DNA from 3 places in the Streptomyces citrinus genome. Region 1 is predicted to be linked to each of the others. Evidence: riboswitches for the same ligand, from Rfam matches in the RefSeq annotation. Region 1 holds a riboswitch; each other region holds the start of a gene.

Evidence for each region. Region 1 has a riboswitch for cyclic di-AMP ahead of V2W30_RS34280 (LysM peptidoglycan-binding domain-containing M23 family metallopeptidase). Riboswitches for the same ligand answer to the same signal wherever they lie in the genome.
Region 2: it holds a riboswitch for cyclic di-AMP, as region 1 does, so the genes downstream of both, V2W30_RS29940 (M23 family metallopeptidase) here and V2W30_RS34280 (LysM peptidoglycan-binding domain-containing M23 family metallopeptidase) in region 1, are expected to answer to the same signal.
Region 3: it holds a riboswitch for cyclic di-AMP, as region 1 does, so the genes downstream of both, V2W30_RS05245 (C40 family peptidase) here and V2W30_RS34280 (LysM peptidoglycan-binding domain-containing M23 family metallopeptidase) in region 1, are expected to answer to the same signal.

What each region holds. Positions count from the first base shown of each region.
Region 1 covers NZ_CP146022.1:7,446,776-7,452,296, forward strand. The annotation lists gene dxs (1-deoxy-D-xylulose-5-phosphate synthase) at 1-631, shown strand, start outside; gene V2W30_RS34260 (aspartate aminotransferase family protein) at 628-2,013, shown strand; gene V2W30_RS34265 (XRE family transcriptional regulator) at 2,095-2,721, shown strand; gene V2W30_RS34270 (DUF6126 family protein) at 2,723-2,869, shown strand; gene V2W30_RS34275 (tyrosine-protein phosphatase) at 2,884-3,681, opposite strand; cyclic di-AMP (ydaO/yuaA leader) riboswitch at 4,064-4,234, shown strand; gene V2W30_RS34280 (LysM peptidoglycan-binding domain-containing M23 family metallopeptidase) at 4,238-4,984, shown strand; gene V2W30_RS34285 (SGNH/GDSL hydrolase family protein) at 5,105-5,521, shown strand, end outside.
Region 2 covers NZ_CP146022.1:6,432,411-6,437,931, reverse strand. The annotation lists gene V2W30_RS29955 (GNAT family N-acetyltransferase) at 1-1,736, opposite strand, end outside; gene V2W30_RS29950 (HPr family phosphocarrier protein) at 1,926-2,207, shown strand; gene V2W30_RS29945 (GntR family transcriptional regulator) at 2,401-3,087, opposite strand; gene V2W30_RS29940 (M23 family metallopeptidase) at 3,309-4,097, opposite strand; cyclic di-AMP (ydaO/yuaA leader) riboswitch at 4,110-4,273, opposite strand; gene V2W30_RS29935 (pitrilysin family protein) at 4,524-5,521, opposite strand, start outside.
Region 3 covers NZ_CP146022.1:1,098,994-1,104,514, reverse strand. The annotation lists gene V2W30_RS05270 (helix-turn-helix transcriptional regulator) at 1-755, opposite strand, end outside; gene V2W30_RS05265 (ATP-binding protein) at 1,017-1,475, shown strand; gene V2W30_RS05260 (LysR family transcriptional regulator) at 1,483-2,403, opposite strand; gene V2W30_RS05255 (LysE family translocator) at 2,539-3,186, shown strand; gene V2W30_RS05250 (DUF6328 family protein) at 3,125-3,640, opposite strand; gene V2W30_RS05245 (C40 family peptidase) at 3,791-4,264, opposite strand; cyclic di-AMP (ydaO/yuaA leader) riboswitch at 4,268-4,402, opposite strand; gene V2W30_RS05240 (hypothetical protein) at 4,806-5,114, opposite strand; gene V2W30_RS05235 (ATP-dependent Clp protease proteolytic subunit) at 5,122-5,521, opposite strand, start outside.

The sequences.
Region 1 (5,521 bases):
GGACATGTCCGTGCTCCAGGTCGTGCCCGGACTGCGCATCGCGGCGCCCCGGGACGCCGACCAACTCCGCTCGCAGCTGCGGGAAGCCGTCGCCGTGGACGACGCGCCGACCATGCTGCGGTTCCCCAAGGAGTCCGTGGGGCCCGAGATCCCGGCGGTCGACCGGGTGGGCGGCGTCGACGTCCTGCACCGGTCGGACGACGCGCGCGTCCTGCTCGTCTCCGTCGGCGTCATGGCGCCGGTCTGCCTCCAGGTCGCCGAACTGCTCGCCGCGCGCGGCATCAACTCCACCGTGGTGGACCCCCGTTGGGTGAAACCCGTCGATCCCGCACTCGCGCCGCTGGCCGCCGATCATGAGCTGGTCGCCGTCGTCGAGGACAACAGCCGGGCGGCGGGCGTCGGTTCGGCCGTCGCCCTCGCGCTCGGGGACGCCGAGGTGGACGTGCCCGTACGGCGGTTCGGGATCCCCGAGCAGTTCCTCGCGCACGCCAAGCGGGGCGAGGTGCTCGCCGACATCGGTCTGACACCGGTGGAGATCGCGGGACGGATCGGCGCCTCCCTCAGTCTGAAATCCGATCTCGGTCCGACGCCGGGTGACGGTCCGGAATCCGGCAAGGAGAACGACGTATGAGCAAGGAGTTCGACCTCGGCACGCTGCTCGCCGAGCGCGGCGCCGAACGGTACGAGCTGCACGCCAAGTACCTCAACCACCAGCTGCCGAAGATGCTGCACACCATCGGCTTCGACAAGGTCTACGAGCGGGCCGAGGGCGCGCACTTCTGGGACGGCGACGGCAACGACTACCTGGACATGCTCGCCGGCTTCGGCGTCATGGGCCTCGGCCGGCACCACCCCGTCGTACGGAAGGCGCTGCACGACGTCCTCGACGCCTCGCTCGCCGACCTGACCCGGTTCGACTGCCAGCCGCTGCCGGGCCTGCTCGCCGAGAAGCTGATCGCGCACAGCCCGCACCTGGACCGGGTGTTCTTCGGCAACAGCGGCACGGAGGCCGTGGAGACCGCACTCAAGTTCGCGCGGTACGCCACCGGAAAGCCGCGCGTCCTGTACTGCGCGCACGCCTTCCACGGCCTGACGACCGGCTCCCTGTCGGTCAACGGCGAGGACGGCTTCCGTGACGGGTTCGCCCCGCTGCTGCCCGACACGGCCGTCCCGCTCGGTGATCTCGACGCGCTGGCACGGGAGTTGAAGAAGGGCGACGTCGCCGCGCTCATCGTCGAGCCCATCCAGGGCAAGGGCGTGCACGAGTCGCCGCCCGGCTATCTGCGGGCCGCGCAGGACCTCCTGCACCAGCACAAGGCACTGCTCATCGCCGACGAGGTGCAGACCGGGCTCGGCCGGACCGGCGACTTCTACGCGTACCAGCACGAGGACGGCGTCGAGCCGGACCTCGTGTGCGTGGCGAAGGCGCTGTCGGGCGGCTATGTCCCGGTCGGCGCGACGCTCGGCAAGGACTGGATCTTCAAGAAGGTCTACTCGTCCATGGACCGCGTCCTGGTCCACTCGGCGAGCTTCGGGTCCAACGCCCAGGCCATGGCCGCCGGGCTCGCCGTCCTGTCGGTCATGGAGGACGAGCAGACCGTCGCGAACGCCCGCGCCATGGGCGACCTCCTCGCGTCCCGGCTCACCGCGCTCATCGACCGCTACGAACTCCTCAGTGACGTGCGCGGGCGCGGGCTGATGATCGGCATCGAGTTCGGCAGGCCCAAGTCCCTGAAGCTGCGCAGCCGTTGGACGATGCTCCAGGCCGCGCGCAAGGGCCTGTTCGCGCAGATGGTCGTGGTGCCGCTGCTCCAGAAGCACCGGATCCTCACCCAGGTCTCCGGCGACCACCTCGAAGTGATCAAGCTGATCCCGCCGCTGGTCGTGGACGAGGCCGACGTGGACCGGTTCGTCGACGCGTTCACCGCCGTCATGGACGACGCGCACAGCGGCGGCGGCCTGATGTGGGACTTCGGCAAGACCCTCGTCAAGCAGGCGGTGGCCAACCGCTGAGCCCCTGCCGGGCGCCTTTCCGGGTTTGCCTCTGAGGCAAAGAATTTGCCGCCGGGGCAGGGCTCTGGCTCAATCGACAGCATGAGTCCTGCCCTCCCGGAGGAGGTTCCGGAGCCCCCGGAGCTGCCCGCCGTAGCGCCCCAGCTGCGCGCCCTGCGGCGCCGCGCCTCCTTCACGCTGGAGACCGCGGCCCGCTCGGCCGGCCTGTCACCGGCCCATCTCTCACGCCTGGAGACCGGACAGCGCCAGCCGTCGCTGCCGATGCTGCTCGCCCTCGCCCGTACCTACGGTACGACGGTCTCCGAACTGCTCGGCGAGACCCCCGCCGACCGCGACGCCGTCGTACGGGCCGGCGCCATGGAACCCACCGAGGCCGGCGGCTGGGTGTACCGGCAGGCAGGCGCCGCCGGGCGCGGCATGCAGGCGCTGCGGGTCCACATCCCGTACGGCAGCCAGGGCGACATCGTCCGGGTCCACCCCGGCGAGGAATGGCTCTACGTCCTCGAAGGGCGACTGCGGCTGCGGCTCGGGGACACTTCCCACCGGCTGGGTCCCGGTGACAGCGCCCACTTCGACTCCCTCACCCCGCACCGGCTCGCCGCGGCGGACCAGGGCGGGGCCGAGCTCCTCTTCGTCCACACCCTGTTGCAGAGCCCGACCGCCGCGCTGTGCCTCGGCCCCGCGGCCGGTCCGATCCGGGAGGTCTGACATGAGCGACACCGAGCGGCCCGCGGGCCGCGACATCGAGGACAAGCTGCCGCGCGGCATCTGGGTGCGGGTGCTCGTGTACGTCTTCGCCGGGCACGCCCTGGCCGCCTTCATCTACCTGCTGTTCACGCTGGGCGGCGGCCAGTAGGCGCGCGGCGGACCTCAGTCCAGCAGGCGCTCCCGCAGCCGCTCGCGGTCGGCGGCGCTGAGCTTCAGGCCCTCTTCGAGGTAGCGGTCCGTGCTGCCCCAGGTCTCCTCGACCGTCTCGAAGGCCGCGTGCAGGTACTCGGCGCGGGCGTCGAAGAGGGGGCTGAGCAGCTCCATGACCTCGGGGGAGTACGTGTCCGCCGAGGTGCCGCTGCGGCGCACCTTGTAGCGGCGGTGCTTCGCGTTCGACTCCAGGTAGTCCGCCTCGATGGCGTCGCGCTCCACGCCGACCGCGAGCAGCGTCACCGCGATCGACAGGCCCGCGCGGTCCTTGCCCGCGGCGCAGTGCATCAGCGCCGGGACGCTGTCCTCGGCCATCGCGTGCAGGACTCGGCTGTGCTCGCCGGTGCGCTGCGTGATGATCGAGCGGTACGACGTGATCATGCGGTTCGCGGCGCGGCCCTCGTCGAGCAGGGTGCGCAGCTGTTCTATGTCGCCGTCGCGGACCATCTGCCAGAACTCGGCGCCGTCGGCGGGGTCGGACAGCGGCAGGTTCACATTGCGCACACCGGGCAGCTCGACGTCGGCGCCCTCGAGGCGCTGGTCCGCCGCGTTGCGGAAGTCGAAGACCGTGTGCAGGCCGAGCCCCGCGAGGAACGCCGCGTCCTCGGCGGTGGCGTGGGCGAGATGTCCGCTGCGGTAGAGCACGCCCTGGCGCACGCGCCGGCCGTCCACGGTCGGGAGGCCGCCGACGTCCCGGAAGTTGCGTACTCCGGTCAGCTCGGGCTCGGTGGACGGGGCGTGCTGCGTCACGGGGGCTCCTCCCGGTCGGTGCACCGACGTTGCTCGCCGGTGGATCGCGCTCCTGACGATACGACATGGTTCCCCAGGCAACCGTCTGTCCGTTTTGAGGGCTTTACGTGGTAACTGTCCCCCGTAGGGCGGGTGTTGTGGGGGTGCGCGTGAGCAGGCTCATAGCCGTGACGTTCCGTGGTGGATTCCCGAGGGGGGCCGCAGAGAAATTGCTACGGGTAAGGCGTTGGCAAAGTGAAAAGGTCGCGGAGGGTGACACAGGAATCTCTCAGGCGATCAAGAAAGGGCCCGCGGAAGTGAATTCGGCGCTTGTCGCCGCCTTTCTCCCTGCCTTACGGTCACCACTCAATCCGGTCGGAACGCCTAGTCCTGCCGCCGCCCCGGATTCCGAACGACGACCCGTGACGGCAGGAGCGGGGGACCCACAGGCAGTACGCCGCCCAGGGAATTCCCCATGCGGCTCGGGGTGAAGTCGCGTCCGTGACCCGGGTGCGGCCGGACATCTCCCGTCCGAACCCGACAGCTCACCTCGCAGGCGACGGAGAGGAAAATCGGCATGCCCGCACAGGGAAAGCACCGCCGCCCGAAGTCCCACCGCGTCACCCGCGCCGCCGCTGTCGCCTCCGCCGGAGGTGCCGCGCTCGCCCTGCCGCTGATCGGCGCCACCGGCGCGCACGCCGCCACGGCCGAGGCGAAGACGTACACGGTCAAGGCCGGGGACACGCTCTCGAAGATCGCCGCGGCGCAGGACGTCGACGGCGGCTGGCAGCAGCTCTACCAGGCCAACAAGGCCGCCATCGGCTCCGACGCCGCGCTCATCAAGCCCGGCACGAAGCTCACCCTCGACGGCGCGGCCAAGGCCGCCACCACCGCGACGCAGGCGAGCGCCACCACCACGGCCGCCTACGTGAAGCCCGTCGACGCCTCCACCGGCACGCCGTACCACCAGACCGGCTCCATGTGGTCCAGCGGCTACCACACCGGCACCGACTTCACGGTCGCCACGGGCACCTCCATCAAGGCGATCGCCGCCGGTACCGTCGTCTCGGCGGGCTGGGACGGCAGCTACGGCAACGAGGTCGTCATCAAGCACGCCGACGGCCGCTACTCGCAGTACGCCCACATGTCCTCGGTCGGCGTCTCGGCCGGGCAGGCCGTCACCGCGGGCCGGCAGATCGGACTCTCCGGGGCGACCGGCAACGTCACCGGTCCGCACCTGCACTTCGAGATCCGTACGTCCCCGAACTACGGCTCCGACCTCGACCCGCTCGCCTACCTCCGCGAGCACGGTGTGAACGTCTGACGCGCGCGATCCACTCGGCCCACCGGGATATTCCCGGTGGGCCGAGTGGGCTATCTCACCACCCGTCAACCCCTGGCTACGGTCGCGTAGGTCACATCCCAGGGTGAAAGATGTGTGGTCGTGGCAAACGAATCGAGATCACTCAGCGGCGGCACGATTCGGTCCTACGCGGCGGTGGGGGACAGCTTCACCGAAGGCGTCGGGGACCCCGGGCCCGACGGGAGCTTCGTCGGGTGGGCGGATCGGCTCGCCGTCCTCCTGGACGACCGCGTCCCCGAGGACACCTTCCAGTACGCGAACCTCGCCGTGCGCGGCAAACTCATCGACCAGATCGTCGAGGACCAGCTCCCGCGGGCCGTCGAGCTCGCCCCGGACCTGGTGACCCTCGTCGCCGGCGGCAACGACATCATCCGTCCCGGCACCGACCCGGATGACGTGGCCGAACGCTTCGAGAAGGCCGTCGTCCGGCTCTCCGAGGCCGCGGGGACCGTCATGGTCGCCACCGGCTTCGACACCCGCGACGTGGCCGTGCTCAAG
Region 2 (5,521 bases), 1.0 Mb from region 1:
ACGGTCGGCATCGCGGTGACGACGACGGCGTCGGTCTTGTCGTCCGCGAGCGCGTCCTCCAGGGCGGCACGGAAGTCCTGTGCGGAGGCCTCGGTGGTGAGGTCGCGGGGCGGCTTGGGCCGCAGCCCTTCGGAGAGACAGACGTCGTACGTGAGCAGACCCAGCGATTCGGAGTTGCCCAGGATGGCGACGCGCGGGCCCGCCGGGAGCGGCTGGCGGGCCAGCAGGAGCCCCGCGTCGACGAGTTCGGTGATGGTGTCGACCCGGATGACGCCGGCCTGGCGCAGGAGCGCGGAGACGGTGGCGTACGGGAGGCGGGTGGCGCGCACGGTGTGCCCGGTGGGGGCGATGCCGCTGTGCCGGGCGCCCTGGACGACCACGAGGGGCTTCGCGGCCGCGGTGCGGCGGGCGAGGCGGGTGAACTTGCGCGGGTTGCCGATCGATTCGAGGTACATGAGAGCGACGTCCGTGTCCGGGTCGTCGTACCAGTACTGGAGGACGTCGTTGCCGGAGACGTCCGCGCGGTTGCCCGCGGAGACGAACGTGGAGACGCCGGTGAGGCCGGTGACTCCCCCGCCGCGCCGCTGGAGCCGCGCGAGGAGGGCGATGCCGATGGCGCCGGACTGGGCGAACAGGCCGATGCGTCCGGGGCGGGGCATCTCGGGGGCGAGCGAGGCGTTGAGCCGTACGTCGGGTGAGGTGTTGACCACCCCGAACGCGTTGGGCCCGATGATGCGCATTCCGTAGGTGCGGGCCTGGCGCACCAGTTCCCGCTGGCGCTCGCGGCCTTCGGCGCCGCTCTCCGCGTAGCCGGCGGAGATGACGACGAGGCCCTGTACGCCTCGTTCGCCGCATTCGGCGACGACCTCGGGGACGTCGGGGGCGGGGACGGCGACGACGGCCAGGTCGACGGGCTCGGCGGGGTCGATGTCACGGACGGAGCGGTGGGCGGGGACGCCGTCGAGCTCCTTGAAGTCCTCGGGGTAGGCCTTGTTCACCGCATACATGCGGCCGGTGAAGCCCGCGTCCTTCAGGTTGTCGAGAACGCTGCGGCCCACTCCCCCGGGTGTACGCCCCGCGCCGATCACGGCGACCGATCCGGGGGCGAGGAGGCGCTGCACGGATCGGGCCTCGGCGCGCTGCTCCCGGGCGCGCTGCACGGCGAGCGACGCCTCCGTGGGCTCCAGGTCGAACTCCAGGTGGACGACGCCGTCCTCGAAGCTGCGCTTCTGCGTGTATCCGGCGTCCGTGAACACCTTGATCATCTTGGTGTTGGCGGGCAGCACCTCGGCGGCGAACCGGCGGATGCCGCGCTCGCGGGCGACGGCCGCGATGTGCTCCAGAAGGGCGGACGCCACGCCACGCCCCTGATGGGCGTCCTGCACGAGGAAGGCGACCTCGGCCTCGTCGGCCGGCGCGGAGGCGGGCCTGCCCTGCGCGTTGATCCGGTCGTAGCGCACCGTCGCAATGAACTCGCCGCCCACCGTGGCCGCCAGTCCGACGCGGTCCACGTAGTCGTGATGGGTGAACCGGTGGACATCCTTGTCGGACAGACGCGGGTAGGGCGCGAAGAAGCGGTAGTACTTCGACTCGTCCGAGACCTGCTCGTAGAAGCTGGTCAGGTGCTCGGCGTCCTCGGTGGTGATCGGCCTGATCCGCGCGGTGCCGCCGTCGCGCAGCACGACGTCGGCCTCCCAGTGGGCGGGGTAGGCGTGCCGGTCCGACGGGGTCTCCATGCCGCAAGGGTAGGGCGGCCCACCGACAAGCGGGGGCTCGTCGTACGGGTCGCGTCGTGCGCGTGGGGCAGGCAGGCTATGGAGGGCCGAACGGCCGTGCGCGCAGGGGACCTGGGTCCGCGTCGAGCACGTTCGCCGGTGTGTGAGAATGGTCTAGACAACCGTGAGACACCTGAAGGGCAGCATCACATGGCTGAGCGCCGCGTCAACGTCGGCTGGGCCGAGGGCCTCCACGCCCGCCCCGCCTCCATCTTCGTCCGCGCGGCCACCGCGTCCGGCGTCCCCGTGACGATCGCCAAGGCCGACGGCAACCCGGTCAACGCCGCCTCCATGCTCGCGGTGCTCGGCCTGGGCGCTCAGGGCGGCGAGGAGATCATCCTCGCCTCCGACGCCGAGGGTGCGGATGCCGCCCTCGACCGTCTGGCGAAGCTGGTCGCCGAGGGACTCGAGGAGCTTCCCGAGACCGTCTGAGTCATCGATCTCAGCAATAACAGCGGAGCCGCGCGATTCCCCCCGGGGTCGCGCGGCTCCGCTGTTTTACTTTCCCCCCCGGCCGCACCTGAATTCACGTACGGGAAAGCGCGCACCGGAAATCAATGGGCAGCATCAATTACTCCGCGACCCATTCGGCGAATAGCGCACTTCTTTGTATACGGCCCCCCTGTTAATGGCGGAGCCCCGCCGTGTTTACAGGAGGTTGCGAAGTCCTCACACGATCGCCCGCGCGGGGAACGCGCAGCCGATGGGCCGCCGTGGCCCGCTCGGTGTGCAGGGCGGTCAGGGTCCGCGCGCGCGTGGCGTCACCGCGCGCCACCGCGTCGACGATGGCGCCGTGCTCCGCCCAGGACTCGGCGGGCTGGGCCGGCGTCTCCACGGCGTACATCCAGGCGATCTTGTGGCGGAGCTGGGTGAGCAGGGCGATCAGACCCGGGCTGCCCGAGGCCTGGGCGAGCGTCTCGTGGAACCAGCCGCCGAGGGAGCGCAGATCCTCGCTCTGACCTCGCCTGGAGCGCTCCTGGCCCAGCCTGACCAGGCCGCGCAGGACCTTGAGGTGGGCCTCGGTGCGGCGCTGCGCCGCGCGGGCCGCACCCAGCGGTTCGAGCAGCATGCGGATCTCCAGGAGATCGGCCGCCTCCTGCTCGGTGGGCTCCGCGACGCACGCGCCCGCGTGCCTGCGCGTGACGACGAACCCCTCCGCCTCCAGGGTGCGCAGCGCCTCACGGACCGGCACACGCGAGACTCCGTAGCGGCGCGCGAGCAGTTCCTCGGTGAGCCTGCCGCCGCGCTCGTAGACACCCGCGACGATGTCGTCGCGGATCGCCGTGCATACCGAGTGCGCGGGAATGCGCATGACCCGACCTCCGCCTTAATCCCCGCGAAACGCGGTCGATTGACGCCCCTGCAAGCGCGATTGACACTCGATCAGCGCGCTTGTCCAATGACTCTATTCCACCGTCCCTGAATTTCCGACGGCAGCCCTGAATCCATGGATATTTTTTGGACAGGAGTGGTCTGCACGCGCGAAAGCCCCGGCTCGATGAGCCGGGGCTTTCGTGAGGTCCGTCGAACGGGTCAGACGCTGACGCCGTGCGAGCGCAGGTACGCGACCGGGTCGATGTCCGAGCCGTACTCGGCGGTCGTACGGGCCTCGAAGTGAAGGTGCGGGCCCGTGACGTTGCCCGTGGCACCGGAGAGGCCTATCTGGGTGCCGGGGGTGACCGACTGGCCCACGGAGACACCGATGGACGACAGGTGACCGTACTGGGTGTACGTACCGTCGTTCATCTTGATCACGATGTTGTTGCCGTACGCACCACCCCAGCCGGCCTCGACGACGGTGCCGGAGCCGACGGCGTGGACCGCGGTGCCGCTCGCGGCGTGGAAGTCGATACCGGTGTGGCTGCCGGAGGACCACAGGCCGCTGCTCGCCTTGTAGGCGGTGGAGACGTACGAGTTGGAGATGGGCGCCACGTAGGTGTTGAGGCGCTTGCGCTCGGCCTCACGGGCGGCGCGCTCCTTGGCCTCGCGCTCCTTCTTGGCCTTCGCCTCGGCGGCGCGCTTCTCGGCCTCGGCCTTCCTCTTCGCCTCTTCGGCCGCCTTCTTCTCGGCGGCGGCTTCGGCGGCGGCCTTCTTCTGGGCGGAGGCCTGGGCGTCGATCTGGTCGGCCAGGGAGTCGCCGATGGCGATGGCCTGGGTCAGACCGTTCTGCTCGGCGGCCGCGGTGTCGGCGGCGAGAGCCGGGGCGGCGAGGCCTCCGATGACACCCGTCGTGGTGAGCGCCGCGACGCCCGCGACGTGCGCGGTGGTACGCGTGAGGCGACTCGGACGACGGTGCTTCCCGGTGGCACGGGTGAACGCCATGAAGGGGCTGTTCCTTTCCTTCCCTCTCGCCTACCGGGTTAGCTGACGGGTTCGGAGCAGGAAGGTCTCCTACGGGCCCCCTCCCCTCGCGGGAAGAGCGCCCGATTCACCCCAGGGACTGCGGTGGGTCCCCGGCTCCCCTGGCTCGCGCCTGGGGGACTCGGCGATGACTGCCCGGTGTCGCGGGCGCGACGTGTGTCTGGCGGGCAGCCGGACCGACGCTAAGCGGGACATCTTTCAATCAACAAACGGATCCCGGCTTTTGTAGTGCATGCCACAGAGCAGACAGGCAACCTCCACCTCAATTCGGACATATGCGATCCAAGTCTGTTCAAGAGATGGACAACTGTGGACGTGAGCGACACCACGAAGCCCCGCAGGCCTATGGGGCCTGCGGGGCTTCGTGGTGTCGTACGGGGCGTCCGGTCAGCCGGCGACGACGCTCACCTCGCCGATCCCGAGCGCCTTGACGGGCTCCTCGATCTGCGCGGCGTCTCCCACCAGGATCGTCACCAGACGGTCGGCCGGGAAGGCGCTCACGACCGCCGCGGTGGCCTCCACGGTGCCCGTGGCGGCCAGTTGGCGGTACAGCGTGGCCTGGTAGTCGTCCGGCAGGTGCTGCTCGACCTGGTCGGCGAGCGTGCCGGCGACGGCCGCGGCGGTCTCGAACTTGAGCGGGGCCACCCCCACCAGGTTCTGCACCGCGGTGTCCCGCTCGGCGTCCGTGAGGCCCTCCGCGGCCAGCGTGCGCAGGACCTTCCAGAGGTCGTCGAGCGCCGGCCCGGTGTTCGGCGTGTCCACGGAACCACTGATGGCGAGCATCGCGGCGCCCGTCCCGTCCGGCGCCGAACGCAGCACCTGGGCGAAGGAACGCACCCCGTAGGTGTAGCCCTTCTCCTCGCGCAGGACACGGTCCAGACGCGACGTGAGGGTGCCGCCGAGGCAGTACGTACCGAGGATCTGCGCGGCCCACACACGGTCGTGCCGGTCGGGTCCGATGCGGCCGATGAGCAGCTGCGTCTGCACGGCGCCCGGGCGGTCCACGATGACGACCCGTCCGGTGTCGTCGGCGGTGACCGGCGCGACGGGACGGGACTCGGTGGTGTCGCCGGTCCAGGCGCCGAGCGTGTCCCCCAGGAGGGCGTCGACGTCGACGCCCGTCAGGTCGCCCACCACCACGGCCGTGGCCGTGGCGGGGCGTACGTGCTTCTCGTAGAAGGCGCGTACGGCGGCCGCGTCGATGGCGGCGACGGTCTCCTCGGTGCCCTGACGCGGGCGCGACATCCGCGCGGTGGCCGGGAAGAGCTGCCGGGAGAGCTCCTTGGCTGCGCGGCGGGCCGGATTGGCGCTCTCGTGCGGGATCTCGTCCAGGCGGTTGCGCACCAGGCGCTCGATCTCGCTGTCGGCGAAGGCGGGCGCGCGCA
Region 3 (5,521 bases), 6.3 Mb from region 1:
TCTTTCCGTTCGAGGTAGAGGCTACTCGTCAAATGGTCGAGAACAACCACATCCAGATCAGATGTGTTCGGAAAAGAGAACACAACGAAAGGGCCTGTGATGCCGATGTGGCTGCCTCCGGAGAACGGCAACACCTGGATTCGGACATTCGGCATATGCGCCGCTGACATCAAGTGCGTCAATTGCCGGGAGAGAATGCCGTTCCCGCCCACCTCGCGACGGAGCACCGCCTCGTCGAGCACCGCGTTCATCTGGAGCGGCGGCCGACCGCGCAGCACGTCCTGTCGCGCGAGCCGCACCTCCACCAGGGCGTCGATGTGCCGTTCCGGCATGCCCGCGAGCACCGAACGCGTCACCGCGCGCGCGTATTCGGGAGTCTGGAGCAGTCCCGGCACGACGCTCGTCTCCAGCGTCCGGATGCGGCAGGCCTGCGACTCCAGACTGATGAAGTCGCTGTAGGTGGGCGGCAGCAGCCCCCGGTAGGCGTGCCACCAGTGGCGTCCGCCCGCGTCCTCGGCGCCGGCCAGAGCGACGACCAGCTCCCGCAGCCGGGGGTCGTTCGCGCCGAAGGCGTCGAGCAGCAGCAGCACGTCCGAGGGCTTCACACCGCTGCGTCCCGTCTCGATGCGGCTCACCTTCGACTGGTGCCAGCCGACCAGGCGGGCGGCCTCACCGCTCGTGAGCCCGGCCGCGACGCGCAACGCGCGCAGTTCCGCGCCGAGTTTGCGGCGGCGTACCGCGGGACCGTACTTCATAGTGACTCCTCGGCTCCTCCGGCCTTGGGCTGGGGCGGCTCTTGAGCAGACGGTAGAGGAACCGGCGTGCGCTCGCCCAAATACGGTCTGTCGTCGCAGAGTTCACCGCTTCGGGCGACAGATATATGCATATCTTGAGGGATCGCCACCCTTGAGGGACATCTAAGTGGCACTCTGGCGCGAAGCAGTAGTCGCGGGCCGAGCGAGAGCGATCCGCCGCAGGCGGACATGCGGCCCCGGCGGGAAAGGGACGACGTCGCCATGGCAGACCACCAGGAAGCATCCGTCACGCTGCCGAGCGATCCCGCCTCGGTGTCCGCCGCCCGCCGGTACGTGAGCAACGTACTGGCGGAATGGGGGATGCCAGGAGACAGCGACGAGGCCGACACCGTCCGTCTGATCGTCTCCGAGCTCGCGACGAACGCGGTGCAGCACACCCTGGGGCAGTCACCCACGTTCACCGTCGACGTCGAGCTCGAACGCGACGAGCGGCTGCGCATCGGCGTCACCGACAGTCACCCCCGCTACCCCAAGCGGCTGCCGGCCGCCGTCCAGCAGGACAACGGGCGGGGCATGGTCATCATCCGCTGCCTCACCGCGGAGTTCGGCGGAAGACTCTCGGTCTCCCCGACGCCCGAGGGCGGCAAGACCGTCTGGATCGCGCTGCCCTGGATCCACGCGTCCAATGGCTCGAACGGACGCCCCACGCAAGCGTGTTGACGCTCCATCAGGCGCCCGTCCGGCCGAAGGCCCCACGCAGGAGGGCCCGGAACCCGTCCACGGCCGGGTTCGTCTCGTCGGCCCGGTGCACCATCGAGATCGTCCGCCGCAGATCGCCCGGTTCGAGGCGTCGTACACCCACCGGTGTCGCCGACATCCGCGCCACCATCTCCGGCACCACCGCCACCCCGAGTCCCGCACTCACCAGCGCGCACACGAGCACATAGCTCGGCGTCGAGACGAGGACCGACGGCGTCGCCCCGACCCGCGCGAGCGCCGACTCGACCCCTTGGCGCGGCGGATGCGTCGGCGCCATGCTGATCAGTGGCTGCCCGGCGAGCTCCCCGAGCGGCAGCCGCGCCGCCCCCGCGGTCCCTGCCGTCAGCGCGTGCCCCGGCGCCGTCACGAGCACCAACTCCTCGACGAGTACGGGCTCCTGGGCCACCGAAGCGGGCACCGCCACCGCGGCGGCGGGCTCGTACGCGTGAGTGAGCGCCACGTCCACCTCCCCGGCGGCCACCGCCGCGATGCCCAGCGGCGGCTCGTACCCGGCGACCGTGAGCTCCACGTCCGGATGCGCGCGACGGAACGCGGTGAGGGCCGGCGGGAGCAGATGCATCCCCGCCGTCGTGAAGGTGCCGAGGCGCAGCCGCCCGCCCGAGAGCCCCGCCAGTTGGGCGAGTTCGTGCCGGGCACGCTCCATCTCGTCGAGCACGCGGCGGGCCGTCGTCACCAGGACCTCACCCGCACCCGTCAGCCGGGCACCCCGGTGGTGGCGTACGAGAAGCGCGGTCCCGGCCTCCCGCTCCAGTTTCGCGAGCTGTTGGGAGAGCGCCGGGACCGTGTAGCCGAGGCGCTGTGCGGCCCGGGTGATCGATCCGGCCTCGGCCACCGCCACCAGGGCGGCGAGCCGCGTCGGGTCGTACATGCGGGTCTCCAGAGGGGCGGCGCGGACGCGAGGGCGGAGCGACCGGAGCGGGCGAGGGGGGTAAAGCAACGCTTTAGGCAGACCCAGAATATTGCACATACCTGCTGAAGGCCCGGCTCGGGCAGGCTGACCGCCATGGACGCTCAACTGGTCGCCTTCACGGGCGTCGCCGCGGGAATGGTCGCTCTGCCCGGCGCCGACTTCACCGTCGTCGTACGCAACTCGCTGGTCTCACGCCGCGCCGGCGTGGCCTGCGCCCTCGGTGTCGCCGGCGGCCTGCTCGTCCACACGGCACTCGCGGTCGCGGGCGTCGCCGCGGTCCTGACCGCCGTGCCCGCCCTCTTCCGGGCCCTCCAGATCGCCGGCGGCGCCTATGTGCTCCACCTCGGCGTCCGCACCCTCCAGTCCGCTGCCCGGCCGCTCGCGGAACGCCCCGGCGCGGACATCGGCACGGAGCTCGGCACGGAAGGGCGCGCGCACACGGGCGGTGCGCTGCGCCAGGGTTTCCTGACCAACACGCTCAATCCGAAGGCGCCGATCACGTTCCTGAGCGTGCTGCCGCAGTTCGTGCCGCAGGGAAGTCCGGCGCTGCCGCGCACGGCCGTCCTGTCGGCGATCGTCGTGGTGCTCGCCCTGCTCTGGTTCCCGGCCGTCGCGCTGCTCGTGGACCGGCTCGGCCGGTGGCTGCGCAGGCCGCGCACCGCCCGCGCCGTGGAGGCCGTCACGGGGAGCGCTCTGGTCCTGCTGGCGGGGGTCCTTCTGCTGGAGTCCCTGTTCGCGTGAGCGCGCGGCGCAGCACCCAGGGCAGCAGTCCCCACAGCGCCGCGCAGACCACGAGGGTGCCGACGCCCGCCGCGATGCCCGCGCCGCGGTCGAGCGTCACGTCGACGACCAGCAGCACCGACCCGGACAGGGCGAGGACGAGCACGCACATGCCGTAGGCCGCGAGCCGCGCCGACACCCGCACGATCTGCGGCTTGGCCCCGAGCTGGAAGAGCACCCGGTGCACGGCCGCGGGCGCCGTCAGGAGGGCCGCCGCCACGACCGCGAGCAGCAGCGTCGTCACGTAGGTGGCGCGCTGTACGGAGTCCAGGGACGGGAAGCGGGGCGTGAACGCGAGCGTCAACAAGAAGGCGAACAGAAACTGCACCCCGGTCTGTACGACCCGGAGTTCCTGGAGCAGCTCACCGAAATTGCGGTCGGCGCGCTCCAACGGGGTCTCGTTGCGCTCGCTCATGTCGCCATGAGTAACCCATAGTGCGGATTTCAATCGAATTTCAATCGAAAGCGACCGCAAGGGATCTTTTATGGCCGTCGGTGGGGCGGGCCTGGCGCCCGGCCCGCCCCACCGACGGCGCGTCGGCACGGTGGCGTGACGGGTCGCGCGTCAGCGCACCCGGCCGTACCAGACGCTCTTCGTCCAGATCTTTTGCAGTCTCACCACGTCACCGGTCTTCGGGGAGTGCCAGATCCGTCCCTTCCCGGCGTAGATCCCGACGTGGTACACGCTCCGGCCCGAGTGGAAGAAGACCAGGTCACCGCGGGTGCGGGAGGACGCGCGGATATGACGCGTCTTGTTGTACTGCTGCGCGGCGGTGCGGGGCAGCTTCTTGCCCGCCCGCTTGAACGAGTAGAGCGTCAGACCCGAGCAGTCGAACCGGTGCGGGCCCGTCGCGCCCCACTTGTAGGGCGATCCCTTCTTGGATGCCGCGACCTGCAGAGCTTTGGTCGAGGCCACCGCCGCCGACGCCTCGGAGGCGGCGCCGGGGACCATGAGTCCCGCGCCGGCCACGGCGAGGGTGAGAGCCGAGGCGGTACCGGCCCTCGTCAGCAGCGACGGAACACGATCGAGCGCAGTCATGCGCAACCCTTCGTCAGCCGCCTGCGAAGGATGACCTGTCGGGTTCGGGCTGGCGAAGATGCCCGGCCGCGTACCGCGGCTTCACCCCAAGGGCCGCTCGGTCACACCTCGGTCGAGGTGAGCCGGCGACCCGTCGTGCCTGGGTCCTCCACTCCTGCCGATGCACTTCTGTCGACCTGACATCCGCGAGGCGGCAGGACTCGGCGTCCGCGCGGACCGCCCCGCCGTGGTGGCGGGGGCTTGTCGTCGGAAGGGATCTTCACGCACTCCTGCCGCGGATTCCGAGCTGAACCGGCGGTAAGTGAGGCTCGTCACGCTTGACCCGTTCAGGTGGACAGTGCGGCTTTCGGTCCCTGGGTGCGAGGCCCGACCACGCTCGCACCAGGGGCGGAACGGTGAATTCCGTTGTCCGCCTACAGTCCTGACGCAACTCTGGACGGCTTCGTGACGGATGAACGTCTACGCCAATCGGGGGTACGCCATCTGGGCCGTTTCGGCCCTGGTGCAGACGGGTCGGGCGGTCGAAGCGCGGTCGGCGACCTCAACTGACAGTTTCTGGCGGCAAAGTGACCCGCTGTGTTCGCCTCTCGCCGTCCAAGACGCGTAGAGCCCGTGTCAGGGTTGCCGCGTGCACCTCGCTCTCTCCGCGCTGGTGCATCAGCGTCAGGGCGTCCCGCAGCGCTGTCGCCCGACTGACGAGCGCCTGCGCCGCACGCAGCCCGCGGTAGGTGTCGTCCCCGCGCGCCGGATTGATCCGCGCGAGCAGATTGACCACCGCCAGATAGGCGTCCACCAGTTCGCACTCGGCGCGGGTCAGCGCGGGCAGCGGCGGCTGTTCGGGTGGGTACATCGGCACGTCACCTCGGGTCCTGAGTGCCGAGGGAGGCCTTGCGGCTCGTCAGGACGTGGTCCACGAGGCCGTACTCCAGGCTCTGCGCGGCAGTCAGCACGGTGTCGCGCTCGATGTCCGCGCCGATCCGCGCCTTCGTCCGGCCCGAGTGCAGTGCGAGCAGACCCTCCAGTTGGTCGCGCACCCGCTCCATCTCACGGGCGGTGATCTCCAGATCGGTGGGCTGGCCCTGGGCCGGCTCGGGCAGGGCGGGCTGGTCGAGGACCACGCGCGACCCCGGGAGCATCATCCGCTTCCCGGGCGCCCCGGCCGCGAGGAGCACCGCGGCGACGGACGCGGCCTGCCCCAGACATGTCGTCTCCACCTCGCACCCGACGTACCGCATCGTGTCGTAGATCGCCGTCATC